DNA from 2 places in the Variovorax sp. Soil_C_17 genome. Region 1 is predicted to be linked to the other one. Evidence: predicted binding sites of a transcription regulator. Region 1 holds the regulator's gene; the other holds the start of a gene.

Region 1 (7,634 bases):
CCGAGGACGTGAAGAACGTCGCCAACTACGTTCTGAGCTTGTCGGGCAGCCCTCACGATTCGGTGCGTGCCGGCCTGGGCAAGAGCAAGTTCAGCGCCTGCGCGGCCTGCCACGGTATCGGCGGTGTCGGCAACCCTGCGATGGGAGCGCCCAACCTTGCCGACAAGGTCTGGCTGCACGGCTACGGGCAGGAGGCGATCATCGCGATCATCAACACCGGCAAGACCAACCAGATGCCCGCGCAGCAGGGCCGCCTGACGGAGGCACAGATCCATGTGCTGGCCTCCTACGTCTGGGGCTTGTCGAACAAGGCCGTCGTGGCCCCGTAGGCGCGCCGTGGAAGACACCGCCTCGGCACCGACCCGGCCCGCGCGCCGGGTGATCCCGATCGCCGCCGCGAAGGAGGAGGGCGGGGGACTCTTCGCCGCGCACAAGAAGATCTATCCCCGCGCCGTGCGCGGCGTCTTTGCGCGCTGGCGCTGGACGATGGTGTTCCTGACGCAGCTGGTGTTCTACGGCCTGCCCTGGCTCGAATGGGGAGAACGCCAGGCCGTGCTGTTCGACCTGGGTGCGCGGCGCTTCTACATCTTCGGCCTGGTGCTGTACCCCCAGGACCTGATCTACCTGACCGGGCTGCTGGTGATCTCGGCGCTCTCCCTGTTCCTGTTCACCGCGGTGGCGGGGCGGCTGTGGTGCGGCTATGCCTGCCCTCAGACCGTCTACAGCGAGATCTTCCTGTGGGTCGAGCACAAGATCGAAGGCAACCGGATCGCCCGCATGCGCCTGGACGAGGGCGAGTTCTCGCTCGAGAAGCTCGTCAAGAAATGGTTCAAGCACGTCGTCTGGCTGGGCATCGCGCTGTGGACCGGCTTCACCTTCGTCGGCTATTTCACGCCGATCCACGAGCTGGGGCTGGCCTTCCTGCAGACGCGCATGGGCTCGTGGGAGGTCTTCTGGGCCCTGTTCTACGGGTTCGCGACCTACGGCAACGCCGGCTTCATGCGCGAGCAGGTCTGCATGTACATGTGCCCCTACGCCCGCTTCCAGAGCGCCATGTTCGATCGCGACACCCTGATCGTGAGCTACGACAGGGAGCGCGGCGAGCCCCGCGGCGTGCGGTCCAAGGGCAGCGATGCCCGTGCGCTGGGCATCGGCGACTGCATCGACTGCACGCTGTGCGTACAGGTCTGCCCGACCGGCATCGACATCCGCAAGGGGCTGCAGTACGAATGCATCGGCTGCGGGCTGTGCGTGGACGCCTGCGACACCGTGATGGACAAGATGGCGTCCCCGCGCGGCCTGATCCGGTACGCCACCCAGAACGGGATGGCCGGCCATTGGACGCGCAGCCAGGTGCTGCGCCGGGTGCTGCGCCCGCGGGTGCTGATCTATGCCGGCGTGCTGATGGCATTGACGGTCGGCCTGCTCGCGAGCCTGGTCGTGCGCATGCCGCTCAAGGTCGACGTGGTGCGCGACCGGGCCTCGCTGGCGCGCATCGTCGAGGGCGGCCAGCTCGAGAACGTCTACCGGCTGCAGATCATGAACGCGTCCGAGCGGCCGCAGCGCTATCGCATCGAGGCGCGCGGGCTCGAAGGCCTGGGCGTGTCGCCGGCCGAGCCGGTCGAAGTGGGGCCGGCACAGTCACGCTGGGTGGCGGTGCGGCTGCAGCTTCCGTATGGCAGTGCGCCTGCCGGCTCCCACGCCGTGCACTTCGACATTCGCTCGCTGGACGGCAGCGCGCAGGTGTCGGAGAAGGCCGCCTTCATGGTGCCTCGTTGAATTCGGAAGGAGAACAGATGGACGATCACACGACGACCCTGCGGCAGAGCGAGCCCTGGTGGCGCTTCCCATGGGTCTGGATGGTGATGGCCGGGCCTGCCCTGGTCGTCATTGCCAGCTTCGTGACACTCTGGCTTGCCCTGCGAACGCCGGACCCGGTGGTTGCTGCGGACTACTACCGCCGCGGGATCGAGATCAACCGGACGCTGGCCGACAAGAAGCTGATGCCGGCGCTCGCCGGCCGCAACCATGCAGCGACGCCGGACGCCGACGTGCCTGCTCCCCGGCGCTGACGGTCATGAAGATGCAGACGTGGATGTCGATTCTCTGGCCGGCCTTCCTGCTGGCCAGCGCGACCGAACTCCTGGTGTTCGCGCTGGTCGATCCTGCCGATCTCCACTGGCGCGGCGAGGCGCTCGCACTGTCGCGCCAGGCGGTCTACACGGCCGGCTTCTTCGTGTTCTGGCTGCTGGCGGCAGGCGCGAGCGCGCTGACGCTGCTCCTGACGGTACCGGCGAGGAAGATCAACAACCCGGAGGATTGACGATGCGCCGCAGGCCCTCGGGATCGACGATGCGCACCTTGCGCTGGTCGATCTCGACGATGCCGTCGCCCATGAACTTCGAGAGCGTGCGGCTTACCGTTTCGAGTGTGAGGCCGAGGTAGCTGCCGATCTCCTCGCGCGTCATCCGCAGGATGAACTCGGATTGCGAGAAGCCGCGTGCGTGCAGGCGCTGCACCAGGTTCAGCAGGAAGGCGGCGAGCCGCTCCTCGGCCCGCATGCTGCCCAGCAGCAGCATCACGCCGTGCTCGCGCACGATCTCGCGGCTCATGATCTGGTGGACGTGGCGCTGCAGTGCCGTGACTTCGCGCGACAGCGCCTCCAGACGCTGGAAGGGCATCACGCAGACCTCGGCATCCTCGATGGCGACCGCATCGCAGGTGTGCTGATCGTTGACGATGCCGTCCAGGCCGATGATCTCGCCCGCCATCTGGAATCCCGTGACCTGGTCGCGGCCGTCCTCGCTGGCCACGCGGGTCTTGAAGAAGCCGGTGCGGATGGCGTAGAGGGAGGTGAAGGGCTCGCCGTTGCGAAACAGGGTCTCGCGCCGCTTCACCTTTCGACGGGTGGAGACCAGCTCGTCGATGCGCTTCAGCTCGCTCGGCTCCAGCCCGGCGGGCATGCAGAGCTCGCGCAGGCTGCAACTCGAGCAGGCCACCTTGATGTTCTGGACTTTCATGGGAGGCAACGGTTTGTTGGGGCCATTCTGGGCCGCCGCGCGCACGGGAGGCTTGATGCACATCAAGGTCGACCGGGCCGCCCGGCGGCATAGTGGCTCATTGCCTGCCTCTCGCTGCTGCGATGAACTCACTCCCGGCTGTCGCCAACGACGCTCCCTCTCCGGTCCTGCGCTTCTCGCGCATCGCCTGACCATGCAGACGGCGCTCGCGGGTACCGCGCTGCTGATGGGCCTGGTCGGCGGACCCCATTGCGTTGCCATGTGCGGCGCTGCCTGCGCCGGCGTGATCCGCATCGTGCGTGCGCCGGAAGGCGGCGGCGTCGCCACCCTTGCGTCAGGGGTGCGGGACGGCGCCGCATCCTGGGTCTTCCATGCCGGGCGAGTGGCCGGCTATGCGGCAGCCGGCGCCGTGGCCGCGGCCGCGGTGGAGAGCCTCGCCTTCGCCAGCGAACAGGTCGCGGCATTGCGCCCCCTGTGGGTGCTGCTGCATGTGTTCGTGCTGACCTGGGCCCTGATGCTCGCGGCGCTGGGACGCCAGCCGCTCTGGGCGCGCCGGCTCGGGCGGTCGCTCGCGGCGCGCCTGCGGCCTGCGACGGGCTCGCTGCGCGGCCTGCTCGCGGTCGGCGCGCTGTGGGTGGCCATGCCCTGTGGCCTGCTCTATTCGGCCCTGATGCTCGCCGGCCTGGCAAACGGGCCCGTGCAGGGCGCAGGGGTGATGGCGCTCTTCGCCGCAGGCAGCGGCGTGTCGCTGGTGCTGGCCCCGTGGCTGTGGCAGCGCCTGGGCAGGGGCGCCGGCATGGTCCGGCAGGAATGGGGCACCCGGCTCGCAGGCGGGTTGCTCGCCGTGGTGGCGCTGCAGGCCGTCTGGATGGACCTGAGCCGGCAGATACGGATCTGGTGCGGCTGAGCGCCGTTCGCCGAACAGGGTGCTACGCCCTGTCGGTCAAGTCTTGACGAGGGTGTCCAACAGCACGGCCTGCATCGCGAAGCGGTGGTTCTCCGTGCGCTGGGCCTCGTCGACCGGTTGCCCCGATGCCAGCAGTGACCAGCCCGCGGAGTGCCTGGCGTCGACCAGGAAGGTCGCGTCGTTCGATGCGGGCTGCTCGCTCCCGACAAGCACGTCGAAGCCGGCGCAGCGGGCGGCCGAAACGAAATGGCTGCCGTGGGGTGCCTTCGGATCGCCGAGAAACAGGATCGACGCGCCGGGGGGCGATCGATGCTCGCGCAGGGTCATGAGATCCGCCAGGGCGCGGGCCGGATGCTCGTCCAGGCACAGGCCGTGGTACACCGGCACGCCGGCGTCCTGCTCGATCCGGCGCGCCGTCGCCGGTGCCAGTGCCTCGCAATCGACAGCGTCGTACATGCGGCCCAGCATCCGCGCCAGGACCCGAACATCGTCCCGTCCCGATGCCGGCGTGGTCGGCTCGGTGAACCTGACCTCGGCCACGCGCGCGCCCAGGTCCTGCGCGGCGCGTCGCAGCGTCGCGATGCCGGCGCAGGGCGTTGGCCCGAGCAGCAGCGCCAGGTTCTTTCCGCGCAAGGGCTGGCCGGCGGTGCCGGCGCGTGCAAGTGCGCGCAGGCGCTCGGCCGCGGCCAGGGTCGCCAGGATGTTCGCCGTGGCCGGCGGGTCGAGGCGAGGGGATTTGGAGATGCTGAATGTCACAACGCGAAGGTAGGACCTTCCGGGATCCGGGCCTTGAGCGACATCAACAATTCGTCATGTCGCGAGCGCCGATACCGTCCTGACACCAAGCATTCACCCAGTGTTACCGAAGCCTTCATCGCATTGGCGCTCGTGTTGCAGTGGCTTTCTAAGCTCCCCCTATCGATCCACCAGGGGCAAAGAAATGACTGAAACGATCCGCCTTCCCAAGTCTGCGCCGTCGGGCGTCCAACGCATCGCGGACATGCTGCGGCTTCTGCAGGACACCCTGCCGATCCAGCGACGGATCGTGCGTGCCGGCGACTCGGTCTACCAGGCAGGGCAGGCATTCGGGTGCCTCTACGTCGTCAATTCGGGCTTCTTCAAGATGGTCAACCTGTCCGACGAGGGACGGGAGCAGGTGGTCGGCCTGCATTTCAAGGGCGACTGGCTGGGCCTCGACGGCATTGCGCAAGGACACCACGGCTGCGATGCGGTCGCGATGGACACCGGCGAAGTCTGGGCCATCCGCTACGACGCCCTGCTCAAGGCCGCCCTCGGCGCCCCGGCCCTGCTGACTGCACTGCACGAGGCCATGAGCCGCGAACTCGTGCGCGACCACGACTGCCTGCTCTCGCTGTGCAACCTGCCCGCCGACGCGCGCGTGGCCGGCTTCCTGCGCTACTGGACCGAGGCGCTCGCGCAGCGCGGCCTGCGCACCGACCAGATCACCCTGCACATGACCCGCGCCGAGATCGGCAACTACCTCGGCATGACCCTGGAGTCCGTAAGCCGCGCGCTGTCCAGGCTGGCGCGTTGCGACGTGATCCACTTCATCGAGAAGGGTCGGCGCGACATCCGCATCCCGAAGGTGGAGGCGCTGACCAGCTTCATCCAGCACCTGACGGCGCCGCCGATGGCGGCGGCCGCCCTTCACTGAGCCGCGTTCAGGACCTTCGCCATGGCACGCTCGAGTTCGGCACGCGTGTAGGGCTTGCGCAGCAGCTCCCAGGGCTGGGGCTCGGCCAGCAGTCCGCTCGAATAGCCCGACATCAGCAACACAGGAAGGCCGGGCCGGCGCGTTTGCGCCGCCGCCGCCAGCGCGGTGCCGCGCATGCCGGTGCCCAGCAGGATGTCGGTGAGCAGAAGCCCGATGCCCGCATCGGAGGCGAGCACGTCCAAGGCTTCCTCGGCGCGGGTGCAGGCGACGACCTCGCAACCCATCGAGGCGAGAAACTTCTGCACCACGCTACGAACCTCGGGATCGTCCTCGACCAGCAGCACGCGCAGCCCGGGCGGCACGCTCTGCGGCTCGTTGGCCTCGTATTCGTCGTCGGCGCCTGCGTCGATGCGCGGCAGATACAACGTGATCGTGGTGCCGGCACCGGGCGCGCTGCGGAGTGCGACGGCGCCATGCGACTGCCTGGCGAAGCCGTAGACGGTGGACAGGCCGAGCCCCGTGCCGCGGCCGCTTTCCTTGGTGGTGAAGAAGGGTTCGAAGGCACGTTCCTTCACGGCCTCGGACATGCCTTCGCCGGTGTCGGCGATCGAGATCGCCACGTAGCCCGTCGCTTCGCCCGGCCCGGGTTCGACGTCGAGTTCCATCGGCAGCCGCGCCATCGCGCGGCAAGTGAAGCTGAGCTTGCCGCCCTGGGGCATGGCGTCGCGGGCATTGATCGCCACGTTCAACAGGGCGGATTCCAGCTGCCCCGGGTCCGCCATGCAAAGCACGTCCTCGGCATCCAGCGTGATGACGATGCGCTGGTCCAGCGTGCGACGCAGCATGTCGGTCAGCGAATTCAGCAGCGCGGTGGTGTCGACCACGGTGGGCTGCAGCACCTGCCGTCGGGAAAACGCGAGCAGCTTGCCCGTCAGTTCCGCACCGCGCCGGGTGGCGCGTGCCGCGGCGCCGACCAGCTGCTGGACAAAGGGGTCGCCGGCGTAGGCAGGCGTGTCCTCCAGCACCTGCAGGTTGCCCGAGATGACCGTGAGCAGGTTGTTGAAGTCGTGCGCGACGCCGCCGGTCAGCTGGCCGACGCTCTCCAGGCGCTGCGCATGGTTGAGCGCTTCTTCGCTGCTCGTGCGCTGCAGGACGGTGGCCAGCATGCTGGACAGGGAGTCCAGGAAGCGGATCTCGTCCTCCCCGAAGCGCCGTGACGTTCGGGAGCGAACGACCAGGGTTCCGATGATGCGGCCGCGGTCCGCCAGGGGAACGGAGAGTTCGCACACCATGCCGGCCCGGGCATAGAGCGGCGGGACCTCGAAACGCCGATCCTGCGCATCGCCGTTCACCAGCACCGGCTTGCCTTCGGCCACGACGGTGCCCGAGGGCAGGCCGGGCTCGTTGGGCAGCCGATGGCCGATCGCCTCCTCGGGCACGAGGCCCACGCCGGCCGCGACGCGGAACTCGAGCCCGCTCGGCTCGAGCAGGAGGATGCTCGCCATCTCGACCTGCAAGGCTTCGGCGGCGATGGCCGGAACGAGTTCGAGCAGTCGCTGCGACTCGCGCGCATCCACGGCAAGGCGCCCGAACTGCGCCAGGCATTCCGCATAGCGCGCCCGCTCCAGGGCCTGCTTCACGCGCGGGTAGGCGTCGACCCCGCGGATCGCGGCGACCACGTAGGGGGGGTCGTGGTCCTTCAAGGGGCTCAGGGCGATCTCGACCCTGACTTCGCTGCCGTCGCGCCGCTTGGCCACCAGGTCCATCTGCATGCCCATCGGCCGCGTGCGCGGCTGGTCGGCGTAGGCCTTGCGATACGCGGCGTGGCGCGGCCGGATGGCGTCGGGCACCAGCGCGTCGACCGTCAGGCCGACCAGTTCGTCGGCCGAATAGCCGAACAGTTCGAGCGCAGCCGGGTTTGCCAGAACGATGACACCCTGCAGATCGACCAGCAGCAGTGCATCCGGGTACGCGGCGAAGAGGGAACGGAACACCGCGCCGTCGTCGACACCCGGAGCGTTGGGGCGGGCCA
Region 2 (7,634 bases), on a different contig from region 1:
GGCGATCTCGTCATGCCGCAGCCAATCGTCGGTGACGTGATGGAGGATCGCAAGCAGGTGGCGGGCACCGGCGAGCACCTCGACCTGCGCCTGCGACTGAAATCCTTCGGCCCGGCAGACATCGCAGTCACTGCGCATGTAGACCACCGGTTGCTGGTAGGTGTCGATGCCGGCGCGTCGGGCCCGGAGGTGATTGGCGATCATGCAAAAGGCCCTCCGTCAAAGCTCCCGGCTTTCCCGGTAGATCGGCACGCTCGTCGGCCAGCCATGGCGCTCCTCGATGGCCAGCCGCAGCGCGTCGGCAGCCACCGGCTCGCCATGGGTGACAAACACCTGTCGGGGCCCGGGCAGCGCGCCGATCCAGGCCAGCAGCTGATCGCGGTCTGCATGGGCCGACAAAGTATCGAGGTTGACCACTTCGGCACGTACCGGCACATAGGCGCCGTGGATCTTGATCGCCTCGGCGCCGCCCAACAGCGCTGCGCCTCGCGTGCCGGCGGCCTGGAAGCCCGCGAACAGGATGGTGTTCCTCGCAAGCGGGGCATAGGCCTTGAGGTGATGCAGCACGCGTCCCCCGGTCGCCATGCCGCTGGCGGATACGATGATCGATGGGAAGGCCAGGTCGTTGAGGCGCTTCGAATCATCGACGGTGTTGACGATGGTGACCTCCTTGCTCATGAGCGCGCATTGCTCGGCACTGAGCCGATGCTCATCCAGGTGGTGCCGAAAGATCCGCGTGACGTCGGCCGCCATCGGGCTGTTCAGATAAACCGGCATGTCCGGAATGCGGTGCGCCTTCTTGAGCAGTTGAATGCAGTGCAACAGGGTCTGTGCGCGCCCCACGGCAAAGGAGGGGATGACGACGACACCGCCGCGCGCCGCAGTCCTGTTGATCACTTCGGCGAGTGCCATGAGGGTGTCGGCCTCGCGGTGCCGACGGTCACCGTAAGTGGACTCCACAACCACATAGTCCGCCGGTTCGGGCGATTCTGGCGGGCGCATCATCAGGTCGTCGCTGCGTCCGAGGTCGCCCGAAAAAAGAATGCTGCCGCCCGTCCAGGCCACGCGCACGCTGGCTGCGCCCAGGATGTGGCCCGCGCGCTTCAAGCGCCAAGACCATCCCGGCCAAGGCGAATGCTCCTGGTCGAAGGAAATGGGTTCGAAGCGCTTCAATGCCGCACGGGCATCCTGCTCCGTGTAGAGCGGCAGCGCAGGCTTGTGCTTCGAATGCCCATGCCGGTTCGCGAAGTCGGCCTCCTCCTCCTGCAGCCGGCCCGAATCCGGCAACAGGAGTTCGCAGAGTTCCAGCGTGGCCCGGGTGCAGAAGACCGGCCCCTTGAAACCGAGCTTGACCAGGCGCGGCACGAATCCGCTGTGATCCATGTGCGCATGGGTGAGCAGCACCGCGTCGATCCTGGAGGGGTCGATGGGAAAGGCGTCCCAGTTTCGCAGGCGCAGTTGCTTCAGGCCTTGGAACAGGCCGCAGTCGACCATCAGCCGGCGCCCGTCGTGCTCCAGCAAGTATTTCGATCCGGTGACCGTGTCGGTACCGCCCAGGAATTCGATGCGCATGGCTTTCTCCTTTGTTGGGGTGAGCTTGGCACCGGCGGCGCGTTTCGCCTTGATGCATGTCAAGCCGGACATGCACGCTTCCATTGATCCAGCGCAATGCGACGGCAGCGATCGGTTCTAGATTGGAAGATGTTCAACCCTCTTCCACCATGTCGATGTCCATCCGTTCGATCCTGGTGCCTCGATGGCGGCACGCATGCCGAGGCGAGGCTGCAGTTCGCGCATCAACTGGCACGACTGCACGATGCCGTCCTGACCACCCTGTTCGCGGTGACACCGCAGTACTTGCCGCTGCTCCCGCTCGAAGGGGACACCCTGGCGAGCCGCATGGCCGGACGAATCGATCCGGGTCATCGCGCCCACGCGCGGGAGCTCGTCGAGCGGGCGCGTTCATGGGGTCCTGTCGCGATCGAGTGGCTGGAGCTGAACGGAGAACCGGTCATCCGGAGCTTTGCACATCGCGCGTTGTCGGCCGATCTCCTGGTGCTCGGCCAGCGCGATCCGAGGGATGCCACCGCCTTCGACGTACCCGGCGATTTCGCGGAGGCAGTGATCATCGACGGTGGCCGCCCGGCGCTCGTCGTGCCGTTCGCAGGTTCCGCAATGCCACAGCCGAAGACGGTCCTGGTGGCGTGGAAGTCGACCCCCGAATGTGCCCGCGCCTTGACTGCTTCCCTGCCGATTCTTCGCGTTGCGAGCAAGGTCCATCTGGTCTGCGCCAGCGACAACATCGACGAAGGATTCCCGGCGCCGGTGGAACTGATCCCGTACCTCCACCTGCATGGCATCGATCATGTTCACGAGCACCGGCGGCTCGATGAAAGCGGCGCCGGCCGGGAAATTCTCGCTCTGGCCTCCGAGACCGCCGCCGATCTGGTCGTGATGGGGTGCTACGGACACACCCGGGCACGCGAGCTCGTACTCGGGGGCGCTTCGCGCGTCGTCCTGGATTCGATGCGTGTACCGGTGCTCATGGCGCATTAGAACCCTGGGCCATGTCGCAGGCCGCGTGCCGGGCTTCGATGGCGGTCTTCGCCCGATGTCAAGCAGCGTGCGGCGCGAGACCGCGCTTGCGGCGTTCGAGAAGCTCGAAGATGCCCATGCCTGCCAACATGGCCGACACGAAGACGAGCGCCTTGGCTTCGCCCATTCCCAGTGCGACAAGAGCCGGACCTGGGCAGAACCCCGCAACGCCCCAGCCGATGCCGAAGAGCACGCTGCCGAAGACCAGGCGCCGATCGATGTCGCGCGCCGAAGGAAGTCGCATGCTGGCGCCGAGGAAGGAAGCGGCACGGCGGCCGGCCACCCGGAAGGCGGGCGCACCGACAGCAATCGCACCGACCATGACCAGGGCCAGTGACGGGTCCCAGTGACCGAGGTCAAGGAAGCCAAGCACCTTGGCGGGATTCGCCATGCCTGAAAGCAGGAGCCCGAGGCCGAAGACCAGGCCGGCGAGAAACGAGGTGATGACGTTCATGAAAGCACTCCTCAACCATTCAACAGATGGCGCATCACGAACACCGTGGCGAAGCCGGCGAGCATGAAGAGCGCCGTGGCGATCAACGAGCGGGGCGACAGCCGGGAGAGGCCGCAGACGCCGTGGCCGCTGGTGCAACCCGCGCCGTAACGCGTGCCGATGCCCACGAGCACCCCGGCCAGGACCAGCTGGACATATCCGGCCTCGATCTGTGGCTTTGCCGACGCCGAAAACAGAACCAGGACCAGCGGCGCACCGACCAGTCCGAGGACGAAGGCAATCCGCCAGAGAATGTCGCCCTCGACAGGCCTGAGCAGGCCGCCGAGCACACCGCTGATGCCGGCAATGCGGCCATTGAGCAGCACGAACATTGCGGCGGCGACGCCGATGAGCATGCCGCCAGCCAGTGCGGTGAATGGCGTGAAGTGACCCCAGTCGATGGACATCATTGCACCTTCGGGCAGTAGAGACGATAGAGAAGCACAAGTATTTCGAGCATCGACGGGTCGGCGACGCTGTAGAAGATGCTCTTGCCCTCGCGTCGCGTCTGGACAGCCCCTTCGTTGCGGAGGACTCCGAGTTGCTGCGACAGGGTGGGCTGGTGAATGTTCAGCGCTTGCTCGAGGTCGCTGACGCACATCTCGCCCTGGGAGAGTTGACACATCAGGAGCAAACGTTCCTGGTTGGCGAGCACCTTGAGGGCACCGACGGCCCTGCCGGCGGCTGCGCGCAGAAGCTCGGGATCGATGGCGGGGGAATCTTGTTTCATGGAGCGGCGACAGTATCGTTTGACACATTATGTATGCTTACATAATATTCGTCAATCAAGTGAAGCCGGAGAATTTTCATGACCACCCGCACGACCACCCAAGGATTCTTCGACCCGGATACGGGAACGATCTCCTACGTCGTCTGGGACCACGTGACGCTGCGAGCTGCGGTCATCGACCCGGTGCTGGACTACGATTTCAAGTCCGGGCACACGAGCACCGTCTCCGCCGACCGGCTGTTGGCCTATGTCCGGGACAAGGGCTTGCAGGTGGAGTGGATTCTGGAGACTCATGCGCATGCCGACCACCTGTCCGGCGCACGCTATGTTCAGGCGGAAGCCGGTGGACTCGTCGCCATCGGCGAGAACATCCGCATCGTTCAGGCGACCTTCAAGAAGCTCTACAACTTCGACCGTCGTTTCCTGCCGGACGGGAGCCAGTTCGACCGCCTCTTCAGGGACGGCGAGGTCTTCAAGATCGGCGAAGTCGAGGCCACTGCAATGCTGGTGCCGGGCCACACCCCGGCAGACATGGCCTACCTGATCGACGGTTCGGTTTTCGTGGGCGACACGCTCTTCATGCCCGATGTCGGCAGCGCGCGCGCGGACTTCCCCGGAGGCGACGCGCGCCAGCTCTACACCTCCGTGCGCAGACTGCTGGACCTGCCGCCCGAGACCACGATGTACGTCTGCCACGACTACCCGCCCGCGTCCCGAGAAGCGCGCTGGCAGACCACTGTCGCCGAGCAGCGAGCCCACAACATCCATGTCCGCGACGGCATCGGCGAGGACGCCTTCGTTGACATGCGCACGGCTCGTGACGCCACGCTCGATGTTCCGACGCTCATCCTTCCGTCGATCCAGGTCAACGTGCGCGGCGGCCGGCTTCCGCCTCCGGACGACAACGGCATCGCCTACCTCCGGATTCCTTTGAATTCGCTCGCCGTTCATGCTCGCGGGCCGGCTCGCGCGGGCCAAGTGCTCCGTTCCGGGAATGACACGAAGCGTTAACAGACTGTTCCTTTTCGGTGCCAGGCGTTGACCGAGCTGCAAAGCGCAGCGTCTAAATTGAGATCACGTCCTTGCAGCGCCGCGATTCCACCAGGCGCGAGGGCACCAGGAGACCATCATGAACACGTCGCAAGTAGCCACCGATTGGGAACTCCGTTTCGACGCCCTGTTCGCCGGGCGACGCGGATTCGTCTTTCCCTGCACCGCAGAGGGTCACGTGAACATGGACGCCCTGAGCGAGCGGGCGCTCAACAACTACCTGTATGCCCGCGCCATGATGGGGCGGGAGGTCACGTGGCCCAGTGTGTACCCGAGCCGCGTTCATTGATCTGCCCTTTTGACCGTGGTGGCAGGCGGCGGCAGACGCCGCCGGCCTTCGCAGCCGGCAAGGCGATCTCCCTTGCGTTGGCGCAAACCCTGCCCTTCCGGTTCGTCGCATCCTGAGCACCCCTGCCCACGTCATCGAAGGTCGCATATGAAACCCACCACCCTGCTGATCCTGCTTGCGATAGGGTTCAGCTCAGCAACATTTGCAGCGGACTACACCCAACCCGGACAGCTGAGCCCTCCGCCCGGCCCCGTCAAGAAGTCCAGGGACGCCGCAAACAAGGCTGCGCGCGAAGCGGAAGCCGCTGCACGCAAGGCGGCCGACGACGCCAAGGCAGCATTGCAGAGAAGCGAAGCCACTGCGGGCAAGGTCTCGAAAGCTCTCGCTGAAGCCATCCGGCGAGCGGCGCGCAAGGCTGCGGAATCCGCGAGACGCTTCGAAGAGAAGGCTTCTGAATCGGCAAGGAAGGCCGTCGACGCGAGCAGTGAAGCCGCTCACGCCGCTGCGGAGGCCAGCAAGAAGTCCGCGGCCGCCGCTCGTGCGGCGCTCGACAAGGCGGAGGACGCTTTGAAGCGGATCTTGTCATCGAGCAAGGAAGAAGCCGAGAAAGCGGCCGCCGAGACCCGCGAAGCGCTCAGGAAGGCGGAGGAAGCGACACGCGCCGCAGCCGGCGCTGCCAAGGAGGCTGCGCTGCGGTCCCGGGAGGCAAACCGTCCCGCGTCGCCTCCGCCCGAGCGGAAGTGACACGAAGTTCCATGCACGTTCAGCATCCGTACCTTCATGTGAGAGCGAACCTGCGGCGTGGCTCCACGCAGCACCGCTCATGAACGGGTCCCCTCTGCCATGCAAATGATGAAAGCGATGGTGCTCTCCCGCCCAGGTCAGCCGCTGCGGATGGAACATCGGCCGCTGCCCGAGCCGCGCGCCGGCGAGCTTCGCCTGCGCGTGCTGGCCTGCGCCGTCTGCCGCACGGACCTCCACGTGGTGGATGGCGACCTGCCGTTGCCGGTGCTGCCCATCGTGCCCGGCCACGAGATCGTCGGCGTGGTCGAGGCGCTCGGAGCCGGAGTGGATGCGCACCGGATCGGCGATCGCGTCGGCGTGCCCTGGCTCGGCCACAGTTGCGGCCACTGCCCCTTCTGCGCCGGCGGCAGCGAGAACCTGTGCGATACGCCGCGCTTCACGGGCTACCACCGCGACGGCGGCTTCGCGAGCCACGTCGTCGCCGAAGCCGACTTCTGCCTGCCGCTGGGCATGCTGACGCAGGAGCCCGCCCGGATCGCACCCCTGATGTGCGCCGGCCTCATCGGATGGCGGTGCCTCAAGGCGGCCGGCGAAAGCGCCAGGCGGCTCGGCCTCTACGGGTTCGGCGCGGCTGCTCACCTGATCGCGCAGGTCGCCGCCGCCCAGGGCCGGCAGGTCCATGCCTTCACGCGGCCCGGCGACATCGCGGGTCAGGCCTTTGCACGAAGCCTCGGGGCCGCATGGGCAGGAGACGCCGACCAGCTGCCCACCGCTCCCCTGGACGCCGCGATCATCTTTGCGCCCGCCGGCGAGCTGGTCCCGGCCGCCCTCCGTGCAGTACGCAAGGGCGGCAGGGTGGTCTGCGGCGGCATCCACATGAGCGACATCCCGAGTTTTCCCTATCGGCTCCTCTGGGAAGAGCGCCAACTCGTTTCGGTGGCCAACCTGACCCGCGGCGATGCCCGCGAATTCCTGATGGTTGCGCAAGCGCACCCGCCGCAGGTGCACACGACCACATACCCATTGACGCAGGCCAACGAGGCGCTCGCCGCCCTGCGCGCCGGCCGCGTGAAAGGCGCGGCAGTGCTGCTGCCCTGAGCGGGAGGCCGACGGCATCGGGCGCAGTGTTGGCGACCAAAGCCGCTATCACGATCGCGCAACTCCGCCTGCGACACCTTGATCCGGCGCAACCAACGCGTTTCGGGGAGCAAAACACGCTTCGGTCTGCTCCGGGTTTGCGCACGATCAAACGGTGCCGCCAAGCCAAGGTCTACTGTGCGGCTCCTAGAGCGACGCTTTTCGTCGAAGCCAATGGAGATCCAGCGCAATGACAGCCAAGAAACTGCTTTTCCGGGAAGACGCACGCGAGAAGATCCGCCGCGGCGTCAATACGCTTGCCGATGCGGTCAAGGTCACCCTCGGACCTCGGGGCCGCACGGTGATCATCGACAGCGAGTACGGCGCACCCCAGATCGTGAACTCCGGCGTCGTGGTCGCCAAGTCGATCGAACTGGAGGATCGCTTCGAGAACATGGGGGCGCAACTGCTGCGCGAGGTCGCGGCACGCACCAGCGAAATGGCAGGCGATGGCACGACGACAGCCACCGTGCTGGCGCACGCCATGATCCAGGAGGGCCTGAAGTACCTTGCCGCCGGCATGAACCCGATGGACCTCAAGCGCGGCATCGATCTCGCCGTCGAGACGGTCGTGGGCGAACTGAAAGCGATCTCGC

What was found. Region 1 encodes FNR, which switches genes on or off when oxygen is low (the NO sensors DNR and NnrR bind a similar motif). Its sites were predicted from a motif close to TTGATNNNNATCAA; they were not measured.
Region 2: a site for FNR is predicted at 1,622-1,635, ahead of AC3A6Y_RS26375 (MBL fold metallo-hydrolase RNA specificity domain-containing protein). Genes of this name have one in related genera too.

The regions. Positions count from the first base shown of each region.
Region 1 is NZ_JBDGIT010000004.1:507,643-515,276, forward strand. It holds gene ccoP (cytochrome-c oxidase, cbb3-type subunit III) at 1-329, shown strand, start outside; gene ccoG (cytochrome c oxidase accessory protein CcoG) at 274-1,779, shown strand; gene AC3A6Y_RS22540 (FixH family protein) at 1,797-2,072, shown strand; gene AC3A6Y_RS22545 (hypothetical protein) at 2,078-2,323, shown strand; gene fnr (fumarate/nitrate reduction transcriptional regulator Fnr) at 2,304-3,020, opposite strand; gene AC3A6Y_RS22555 (sulfite exporter TauE/SafE family protein) at 3,214-3,927, shown strand; partial or broken gene AC3A6Y_RS22560 (ornithine carbamoyltransferase) at 4,252-4,683, opposite strand; gene AC3A6Y_RS22565 (Crp/Fnr family transcriptional regulator) at 4,868-5,602, shown strand; gene AC3A6Y_RS22570 (PAS domain S-box protein) at 5,596-7,634, opposite strand, start outside.
Region 2 is NZ_JBDGIT010000007.1:2,626-10,259, forward strand. It holds gene AC3A6Y_RS26370 (thymidine phosphorylase family protein) at 1-204, opposite strand, end outside; gene AC3A6Y_RS26375 (MBL fold metallo-hydrolase RNA specificity domain-containing protein) at 220-1,572, opposite strand; gene AC3A6Y_RS26380 (universal stress protein) at 1,702-2,556, shown strand; gene AC3A6Y_RS26385 (DUF6691 family protein) at 2,615-3,049, opposite strand; gene AC3A6Y_RS26390 (YeeE/YedE family protein) at 3,061-3,495, opposite strand; gene AC3A6Y_RS26395 (metalloregulator ArsR/SmtB family transcription factor) at 3,495-3,818, opposite strand; gene AC3A6Y_RS26400 (MBL fold metallo-hydrolase) at 3,897-4,829, shown strand; gene AC3A6Y_RS26405 (hypothetical protein) at 4,948-5,157, shown strand; gene AC3A6Y_RS26410 (hypothetical protein) at 5,305-5,901, shown strand; gene AC3A6Y_RS26415 (zinc-dependent alcohol dehydrogenase family protein) at 6,010-6,999, shown strand; gene groL (chaperonin GroEL) at 7,229-7,634, shown strand, end outside.